One region of the Acidaminococcus sp. AM33-14BH genome, then DNA from elsewhere that is predicted to be linked to it. Evidence: riboswitches for the same ligand, from Rfam matches in the RefSeq annotation. Region 1 holds a riboswitch; the other holds the start of a gene.

The links. Region 1 has a riboswitch for thiamine pyrophosphate ahead of thiC (phosphomethylpyrimidine synthase ThiC). Riboswitches for the same ligand answer to the same signal wherever they lie in the genome.
Region 2: linked by a shared signal. The riboswitch ahead of thiS (sulfur carrier protein ThiS) and the one ahead of thiC (phosphomethylpyrimidine synthase ThiC) in region 1 are both predicted to bind thiamine pyrophosphate.

What each region holds. Positions count from the first base shown of each region.
Region 1 is NZ_QTNG01000012.1:35,785-40,592, reverse strand. It holds gene nifJ (pyruvate:ferredoxin (flavodoxin) oxidoreductase) at 1-1,663, opposite strand, end outside; TPP riboswitch at 2,055-2,153, shown strand; gene thiC (phosphomethylpyrimidine synthase ThiC) at 2,238-3,542, shown strand; gene DW817_RS08835 (LysO family transporter) at 3,649-4,104, opposite strand; gene DW817_RS08830 (DUF3100 domain-containing protein) at 4,104-4,808, opposite strand, start outside.
Region 2 is NZ_QTNG01000009.1:96,884-101,691, reverse strand. It holds gene thiH (2-iminoacetate synthase ThiH) at 1-646, opposite strand, end outside; gene DW817_RS07755 (thiazole synthase) at 653-1,432, opposite strand; gene thiF (sulfur carrier protein ThiS adenylyltransferase ThiF) at 1,470-2,156, opposite strand; gene thiS (sulfur carrier protein ThiS) at 2,140-2,340, opposite strand; TPP riboswitch at 2,485-2,583, opposite strand; gene DW817_RS07740 (hypothetical protein) at 2,636-4,366, opposite strand; gene DW817_RS07735 (AAA family ATPase) at 4,378-4,808, opposite strand, start outside.

The DNA of each region.
Region 1 (4,808 bases):
CGCCAAGGCCGATGCTTTCAGCAATCTTAACAGCATCAATGGTGTAGAAGTTGATCTTATGTTCAACAAGATAACGTTTCAGCTGTCCTGGAAGTTCCTTATCCAGTTCTGCATCGGTCCAAGGGCTGTTCAGGAGGAACGTGCCGCCATCTTTCAGGCCAGCCATGACGTTGTAGCGATGAACATAAGAAGAGTTATGAACAGCTACATAGTCAGCCGTGTTGATAAGGAACGGCATATGGATTGGAGTATGACCGAAACGCAGGTGGGACACGGTAATACCGCCGGACTTCTTGGAGTCATAAGCGAAGTAGCCCTGTGCGTACATATCGGTCTTATCGCCGATGATTTTGATAGCGCTCTTGTTGGCGCCAACCGTACCATCGCTGCCGAGGCCCCAGAACATGCAGCTCGTGGTGCCTTTCGGGGTGATGTCGAATACTTTTTCCTTCGTGAGGGAGGTGTTCGTTACATCATCAACGATACCAACGGTGAAGTGGTTTTTCGGTTCAGCCTTCTTGAGGTTGTCGAAGACAGCCAGGGCATCGCCAGGATAGAATTCCTTGCTGCCGAGGCCGTAACGGCCGCCAACAATCAGGGGTTTGTCAGCCATGTTGTAGTATACATCACGGACATCGAGGTACAGCGGTTCGCCGTTTGCGCCAGCTTCCTTCGTACGGTCAAGAACAGCAATTCTCTTGACAGTCTTCGGCATAGCAGCCAGGAAGTGTTTAGCAGAGAACGGACGATAGAGGTGAACGTTCAGGACACCGACTTTTTCGCCTTGTTCGCAAAGGATCTTGGCAACTTCTTCAGCAGTCTGAGCACCGCTGCCCATCATAACAACGACATTTTCTGCATCAGCAGCGCCGGTGTAGTTGAAGAGTTTATAATCACGGCCAGTCAGCTTGCTGATTTTTTCCATGTATTCTTCAACGATTTCAGGCAGGGCATCATAGTATTTGTTGACAGCTTCGCGAGTCTGGAAGTAGATATCCGGGTTCTGAGCCGTACCGCGGGTAACAGGGTTATCCGGATTCAGGGCATGTTTGCGGAATTTATCCAGTGCTTCGTAGTCAATCAGTTTAGCAAGGTCATCATAGTCCAAAAGTTCAATCTTCTGGATTTCGTGGGAAGTACGGAACCCATCGAAGAAGTTCAGGAAAGGAACATGACCTTTAATAGCAGCCAGATGGGCAACAGCGGTCAGGTCCATGACTTCCTGTACGCCGGATTCAGCAAGAAGTGCAAAACCGGTCTGGCGGCAAGCCATAACGTCAGCATGGTCGCCGAAGATGTTCAGGGAGCTGGTAGCCAGTGCACGAGCAGCGACGTTGAAAACTGCAGGAAGCAGTTCACCAGCGATCTTATACATGTTCGGAATCATCAGGAGCAGACCCTGGGATGCGGTATAGGTGGTGGTCAGTGCACCAGCGGCAAGGGAGCCGTGTACAGCACCGGAAGCACCAGCTTCGGACTGCATTTCCATGATCTTGACAGGACGACCAAAGATGTTCTTCTTTCCATGGGAAGCCCATTCATCGCTGACTTCAGCCATCGGAGAAGACGGAGTGATCGGGTAGATTGCGGCAACATCACTGAACGCATAGGAAGTATACGCAGCGGCGGTGTTACCATCCATGGTCTTAAATTTTTTTGCCATTGTTCAAAGCCCCTCTTTCTTAGAAAAGTGACTGATCTGGGATGAACGATATCATTCCATTCAGTCTCTCTAATCTCCTGTATTATATAACAAATTTAATATAATCACAAATAAATTTTTCTCCAATTTCCCTACAATTTACTTGATAATGGGAAATGTATAATTATCTGAAAAATAAGACGTATCATTGGATGGGATAATGCTACAGCCCGTTATCAGAAGCATTGAATCAAGTCCGTATTTTTTCTCTCATTTATTTGTTTTCGCCGTCTTGAGCCATAAGAAAACCCCTTTTCGTTTCCGTTGTATCCATGAAACAAAAGGGATGGGCCGTTTGCATTTTGCAAAAGCATCTGTTACAATGACTGCAGATGGACGCTTCTTGCGTCCACGGTAACACTGGGGGTGCGCATTCGCTGAGAGGCCCTTTGGCCGACCCTTTGTACCTGATGCGGTTAATACCGACGTAGGAAAGTGTGCCGGCCGGGCTGGAGATGAAAAAAGACCAACCAAGGGACCGCTTTTCTATGGAAAAAGCGGTCTCTTTCTTATTATCTTCAAGGAGGAAATTTTCATGAAAACTCAAAGACAGTCAGCCCTTGCCGGTATCATTACGGAAGAAATGAAGGAAGTCGCACGCCAAGAAGGGCTATCAGCTGAAACAATCCGAGAGCGTGTGGCCAAGGGAACCATTGTCATCTGTGCCAATATCAACCATAAAAACCTCAAGGTCCGCGGTGTTGGGGAAGGGCTTTCGACAAAGGTCAACGCCAATATTGGGACTTCAACGGCCTACCCCGATCCCGCGCCCGAGCTGAAAAAACTGGATGCGGCCATTGCAGCTGGTGCCGATGCGGTCATGGACCTTTCAACGGGCAACAACATCGACGCCTCCCGCCGTGCCATTATCGAGCATTCGACGGTCATGGTCGGCACCGTTCCCATTTATCAAGCCACGGTTACGGCAATCCGAAACCATGGCAAAGTGACGGATATGACGAAAGAAGACATCTTTGAAGTCATCGAGCAGCAGGCCCATGACGGGGCTGACTTCATGACCATGCACTGCGGTCTCACACGCCGTGCCGTGGATATCCTCATTGCCGAAGGACGCGAAATGGATATTGTAAGCCGCGGCGGCTCCTTCATTGCCGGGTGGATGCTCGCCAACAACAAGGAAAATCCTTTTTACGAGCATTTTGATGAAATCCTTGATATCTGTGCCCGCTACGATGTAACCATCAGCTTAGGCGACGGGCTGCGTCCAGGCTGTCTTGCCGATGCAACGGATCGGGCCCAGATCACAGAACTCATCACCCTTGGGGAGCTGACGGATCGTGCCTGGGAAAAAGGCGTCCAGGTCATGGTAGAAGGTCCGGGGCACGTTCCTTACAATCAGATTGCCGCCAACATGCAGCTGCAGAAACGGCTCTGCCACGGGGCGCCTTTCTATGTGCTGGGGCCCCTTGTGACTGATATTGCACCGGGCTACGACCACATTACTTCTGCAATTGGCGGGACCCTCGCAGCTGTCAGCGGAGCCGATTTTCTCTGCTACGTAACTCCGGCTGAACATTTGGGACTGCCTGATCTCAATGACGTTCGTGAAGGGGTTGTCGCCGCCCGCATAGCCGGTCATGCGGCCGATGTTGCCAAGGGCCTCCCCCAGGCAGTGGCCCAAGATCTTGCCATGGCAAAAGCCCGCAAAAAACTAGACTGGGAAGCTCAAATGGAACTTGCCATCGATCCTCAAAAAGCCCGTGCCATCCGCAATGCCAAGAACAAGAGTACGGATGAATACTGCTCCATGTGCGGAGATTACTGTGCTGTCAAGATCATTGGCGAATACCTTGACGATAAGAAAAAGAAAAAACACTGAAGTCCATTGGGAAAAGGCCAATAAGCACCCTACTCCCTTTCCCCAAGACATCAAAAAGGGCTTGCTGAACACTTCCTGTTCGGCAAGCCTTTTTTCATAGGAAAAGTCAGATCTGGCCAATAGCCTTTAAGATGATTTGGGCAATGATGGCAGAACCCAAATAGGTGCCGGCAAATATGACGCAGCTCAAGATAACGATGCGCCACCCTGTCGACTTAAAGGCATCCATATCCTTACCGATGGAAACACCGGCATAGGCAAGGATGAGCGTACAAAGAGAAACAAACCCGACTTTCTTCATATAAAAGTTGATGACATCACTTCCAGGAAACCCCGGATACGTCAATATACAGCCTAACGTCACAACATAGGCAACAGCAGGAATCTTTCCCGGCATATATTTGCCAAGAAGGATCCCCGCCATGGAAATCCCTACAAGGATCAACAGCCCGGGCAGGCCTTCAATCACACCGCCAGCGCCGGAAAGGGCATTGGAAATCGCCCCTTCGATACTCATGAGAAGCAGGATAGCAAAAGTTTCTGCTAAATTATATCCAATCATTATTCTTCCTCCTTCGTGAGTACGTGACCATATTTTACGATACAGCACTTTTTATAGAGGTATTCCGTAAGCGGCAGGGCGAGCCAAATCGACATATAAAGCCCATCGAGGCCAGAGAGCATATTGCTGGCAGCACCAAAAGCAGCCAGCTGGTCTGCCATCTGGGGATACATGACGGCAAGCGCACCGACAGCGGACGACATCATACTTGCACTGCCAACGCCAGATGCCATGGCAAGCGCGTAAGGATGAAAGATTCCAAGGGCAGCGCAGAAACTGGCCATGAGACCAAAGAAAATCGTTCCGAAAACAGTGCCGCTGATATAAACACCCATAACACCGCGACCTTCTGGGGTATCAAGGCCATAGCGCTCACCGACAAGGGCAATATTCGGTTCACGGGCTATGGAATGGGCCGCACCGATGGTTTCCCGCTTGAGTCCAAAGAACACGGCAAGCGGTACCCCGACAAGGACGGTGCCCAAGTTTCCAAATTCCTGTAAAATCAAGGCCGGACTGGCGCTGATGATCTTGGGCAAGGTTGGTCCCACAAGGGTCCCATAGCGGGCCATGAGGAGCATGAGCGTCAGCCCTATCAAGGAACTTGCATCTTCCATTTCCTTTTGCTTCATAATATTAAGGAAGCGCGGCGTCGTAAAGATTCCGATGATGAGGGCATAAAGCATGGGCAGCAGCACAATCTT
Region 2 (4,808 bases), on a different contig from region 1:
AAACGGTCACAAAGTCGCAGCCGCATTGGTGCAGGTATTCATAGTCTTTTTGGTTCACGGGATAGATTTCAAGACCGACAACGCGGAAGTAGCGGCGTGCCATCTTGCACGCTTCTCCAATATAGGAAACGGGGGACATGTGGCTGCTTTCGCCTGTGAGCATGAGGATTTCCTCAAGACCTGTGGCGGCAATGGCCTTCATTTCTTCTTCCATCTGGGCAAGGTCAAGACGGGCCCGGTGAATCTTGTTGTGGCAGTTGAAGCCGCAGTAGATGCAGTAATTTTCGCAGTAGTTTGCTAGATATAGGGGCGTAAAAAGAGCAACACTATTGCCGAAATAGCGGTCCCTAACGGCTTTGGCCTTTTGCGCCATGGCTTCAAGGTAGGGCCTTGCCGCAGGCGAGAGGAGGGCTCCGAAATCATGGGGCGAAAGGACGTCATTTCTAAGGGCCGCTTTGACGTCACTTGCCGAGTAGGTCTGCTCTTCAAATTCTTTCATGAGGCGCTCCACATCTTCCAGCATGGTGGATGGCAGCTGGTCCATGCCGGGCTCGTAGGTCATGGGGTCCTTGATAGAGGAGGCAATGGTCTTTTTGGCTTCTTCCGTCACAATGGTGGGGTTGATCTTTTCTTCTGTCATGGTCATCGCCTCCTAGTCTTCGTCCCGCAAAAATCCCGTCAAGGGACTCGAGGGGTCGGCCCCTTTTTGAAGGACGCGGCCAAGCCCCGCAAGATAGGCTGTGCGGCCCGCTTCAATGGCAAGGCGGAAGGCTTCTGCCATTTGGACGAGGTTTCCGCTTGTGGCAATGGCCGTATTGGCCATGATGGCTGTTACGCCCATTTCCATGGCGGCGCAGGCTTCGGACGGCTTTCCGATGCCGGCATCAACGATGATGGGAAGGTCAATTTCATCAAGCAGGATGTTAATCCATTCCTTATTGACAAGGCCTTTATTGGACCCAATGGGGGCGGCAAGGGGCATGATGCAGCTTGCGCCGGCATCTTTCATGGCGCGGGCCGCTGTAAGGTCCGGGAACATATAGGGCATGACGACAAAATCCTCCTTTGCAAGAGTCTCCGTGGCCTTGATGGTTTCTGCGTTGTCAGGAAGGAGGTAACGCGAATCCTTCATGATCTCGATCTTGATAAAGGGCGTATGGCAGATTTCTCGGGAAAGACGGGCGATGCGTACGGCTTCGTCAGCGTTTCGGGCACCTGATGTGTTGGGAAGGACTGTCACCGATTTGGAAATATAGTCCATGATGTTGGCCTTGCCGCCTGTATTGACGCGGCGCAGGGCAAGGGTCACCATTTCCGCACCGGCCCCTTTGATGGCCGCTTCGATAAGGGGCAGGGAAAATTTTCCCGACCCTAGAATAAAGCGGGACGAAAAGGTGTGTCCATCCAAGGTCCAAGTATCGTTTTCTTTCATGCTAAATTCCTCCGTATTCTTTTAAAAGGTGCGGCGCTTAATAGGCGCCGTTTTTTCCAAGCAGCAGCCACGTGACGACGTTTGCCATCATGGCACTGCAGATGGCAACGCGGGGCGCCATGAGTCCAGCACCGGGTTTAGGGGCCGAGACACTGTCGCCGCAAAGATAAAAAAGGGGGCTCACTTCCCGCACCTTCATGAGTCCTGTTTTCCCAAAGCCCGCCATGCCGGAGCCGCTTACAAGATAAGCGTCCGGTTTTTGGCAGCGCACTTCACGGGCCAGCATGGCCTTTTGGTCCGCCTTATCAAAGGCTTCACAGATGATGGTCGCGTCCCCGACGCAGGATGCAAGGTTTTTCGGGGTGACGCGGGCCGTGACGGTTTCATAGGTAAGGAAAGGATTGATCTTCATGAGGAATCCTTTGAGGGCGTCCGTTTTTTTGACGCCCACGTGCTCCACAAAATAAGACTGGCGGTTGAGGTTTGTCCAGTCCACGTTATCAAAATCGACAAGGCGCAGATGGCCTACCCCGATGCGGGCAAGACTCACGGCGATATTGGAGCCAAGGCCACCGAGACCGCAGATGGTGACAAAGCCAGCGTCCAGTTTTTCCTGGACCTTTTTCCCATGGCGCTCGCAAAGGGCGCTATAAATGGCGCCTGCCACTGGATCCGATGTATTCCAAGGGGTGAGAACTGCCGTTTTTTCAGCCGCCGCCAACAAAGCTCACCACCTCCAGTCGCATGTCCTTTTTGAGCGCCATGGCGTCCCAATCTTCTTTTGGCACAAGTCTGCCGTCCACTTCTACGGCCGTGTAGATAGGTACGGCACCTAGGGCCTTCAAGGCGTCCGTAACAGTGGCGCCTTCTTTTAGGGTGCAGGCCTTGCCATTTACCATGATTTCCATTTCTTCCTTCCTCCTTTTTGCTGAAACGGCAAAAAAGGTCCACGAAAGTTGGCACCCGAGGTGGTGCCCCCCTTCGTGAACCTTTTGGTTCAGTCTCAGCCTATGAATTTTTTCAAACAAAATAGCGGGGACCTTTTCGATCCCCGCCTGTCAATTGCGTCATCCCTACGTTGGCATTATCCAAATCAGGTTGTGGGTCGAAGTCGAACTTCCTCTCAGCAAAAAGCTCCCCAAATATTCTGTTTACCTTGTAAGCATAGTCCTTTTACATAACATTGTCAAGTCAGGCGCCCCTTTAGAAAGTCGAAATCTGGTGGCACAGGGCCTTCCCCACGCTTTCTGCCATCTTGTCAAGGGTCTTTACGCGCACCAGGTCCTTACCAAAGATTTTTTGGGCATCTTCCATGGAGCCTGCAATTTCATCGTTGATGAGGCCCACGATGCGCACGCCGTCGCGGCGCAGGGACGCGGCTTCGGCCGCCGTGTCATCAACGGCCCGCTCGTCCCGGTATTCGTGCTGGCTAAGGGCTCCTTTGCCAGTATAAAGGGGATGGTCATCATTCGGAGACGCGTCCGTCAGCATGACAAGGATTTTTTTGGCATCTGTCAGGTCCCCCATGAGGACGCGGGCGCCGCGCAGGGCAAGACCGTCCCGGTTCCAGCCCGTGGCACAATAGCTAAAAACACTCGTGCTTTTTTTCTTTTCTTCATAGCTTTGGTAGAGCGTCATGACTGTATAGCCTCGGAGGGTACAGAAGGAATAAATTTGGTAAGGAATGCCGCAGGCGCGCAGGGCCTCTGCAATGACGTAGGCCTGGGCTGCAATGACCCGCTGGTATTCGCCGCGCGACGCTGAGGCGTCGAGCATAATGTCAACCGTAAAGTTTGGGGTATAGACATCTTCCTGACCATAAAAGACCCTGTTGTCGTCCAAATAGAGTCCCCGCCAGATGAGCCCTGGCACAAGGTCTCCGCTTTTTGCTGGAATGGGCAGCTTCATGCGCGTCATCTGGAGCGCCGTGCGCAGCTGCCCCGTAAGACGGGTGATGCTCTTGCGATATTTTTCGTTATTTTCTTTGTAGTAGGTGATGTTGCGGGCGCGCTGTCTGCGGGCATTTAAAAGCCACTGGGAAGCATCTCCCGTTGCTCCTTTGCTCCCGAGGCGCCCCCGCGTAAAATGCAGGTGGGCGCCCCGATGGGGGCCGGTGCAGTATTGCCGTTCAATCGCAAGGACCTTATCGGCACTGTAAAGGGAGGCCCCAAAGCAGGTGACAATATAATCGTGGTTTTTTACGGCAGTTTGGCCGGTAATCAGGGCCATGAGGCCATTACGCTCCTTCTTGCCGTTTACGATTTCTTCCTCATCATGACGCACGACCTGGAAGTTCAGGATGGATTCATGTCGCGTCTTAAACTGCGGCACGAGAAAGTTCAAGATGGCGGCTACAGGGCTTGAGATGATGACCTTTTCCAAGCTTTCTCGAACAAGGAAGCGGGAAACAAAGTACTTTTTTGTCAGCTTGCGAAAATGGTCGCAAATTTCTTCTGCTGTCCATGACGGGTCAAACCGCAGCCCTTCATAAAGCCCCTTGGCCCAAGGATCCACAAGGCCGGTTTTTTCACCAAGAACTTCATGCCAGCGGGCCGCTTGCATTTCTTGGGCCACGCCATGACGGATGGAAAGGGGCCCGTTAAAATAGTTTTGGGCCTGCTGCCTGCGAAGATAGGCAAGGACAGGGCGCTGGGGGAGTTCCTTGACATAGGCGCAGCCTTCTAGCCCCAGCCACAAAAGGTCACTGAATAGATCGGCAAGGGCGGCGGTCTTCATCTCGTCAAAAAGTGCTTGCAGGACCTTCATGTCATAATATTTTCGAATAATGCCAATGACGGCATTGAGGTAGAGGTTCGGTTCGTGCGTGTCAGGGACAAAAGAAAGAAAATCCGGATCGTAAGTGTAGTCTCCGGATACGTCCCAGACGATGTTGAGAGCCCGTCTCCGCCGGTAGTCATATCTTTTCTTTGCCATCGTGAACCTTCTTAGTCACTGAAAATATCACGTCTGCCATAGGATCCTGGAATGTGGAGGTTGATTACATCGAGGATGAGGGCTGGCTCATATTCGTCAAAGGATTTGTTGATGATACCCATTTTGAGGGCCCGGTGAGCTTCAAGACCTCGTTTCATGAGATGGAGGGCGTCAAGGAGACCGCGCAGGTCAAGGGCCTTATCGGAAATTTCCGCTTCACTGCATTTTTTCTCCAAATCAAGGAAAATCTGCACAAAGGCATCGCAGGCCGTATCCTTCATGGTCGGGAATTCTGTCCGTAAGAGACGGGCCAGCGGCTTTTCCTTGATGGGCGGCAGCTGGATGACCGTAAAACGGCTCATGAGGGCCTCGTTCATTTCCCGCGTGCCTGAGTATCCGTAGTTCATGGTGGCAATGAAGCGGCACGCCGGGTCGACTTCAA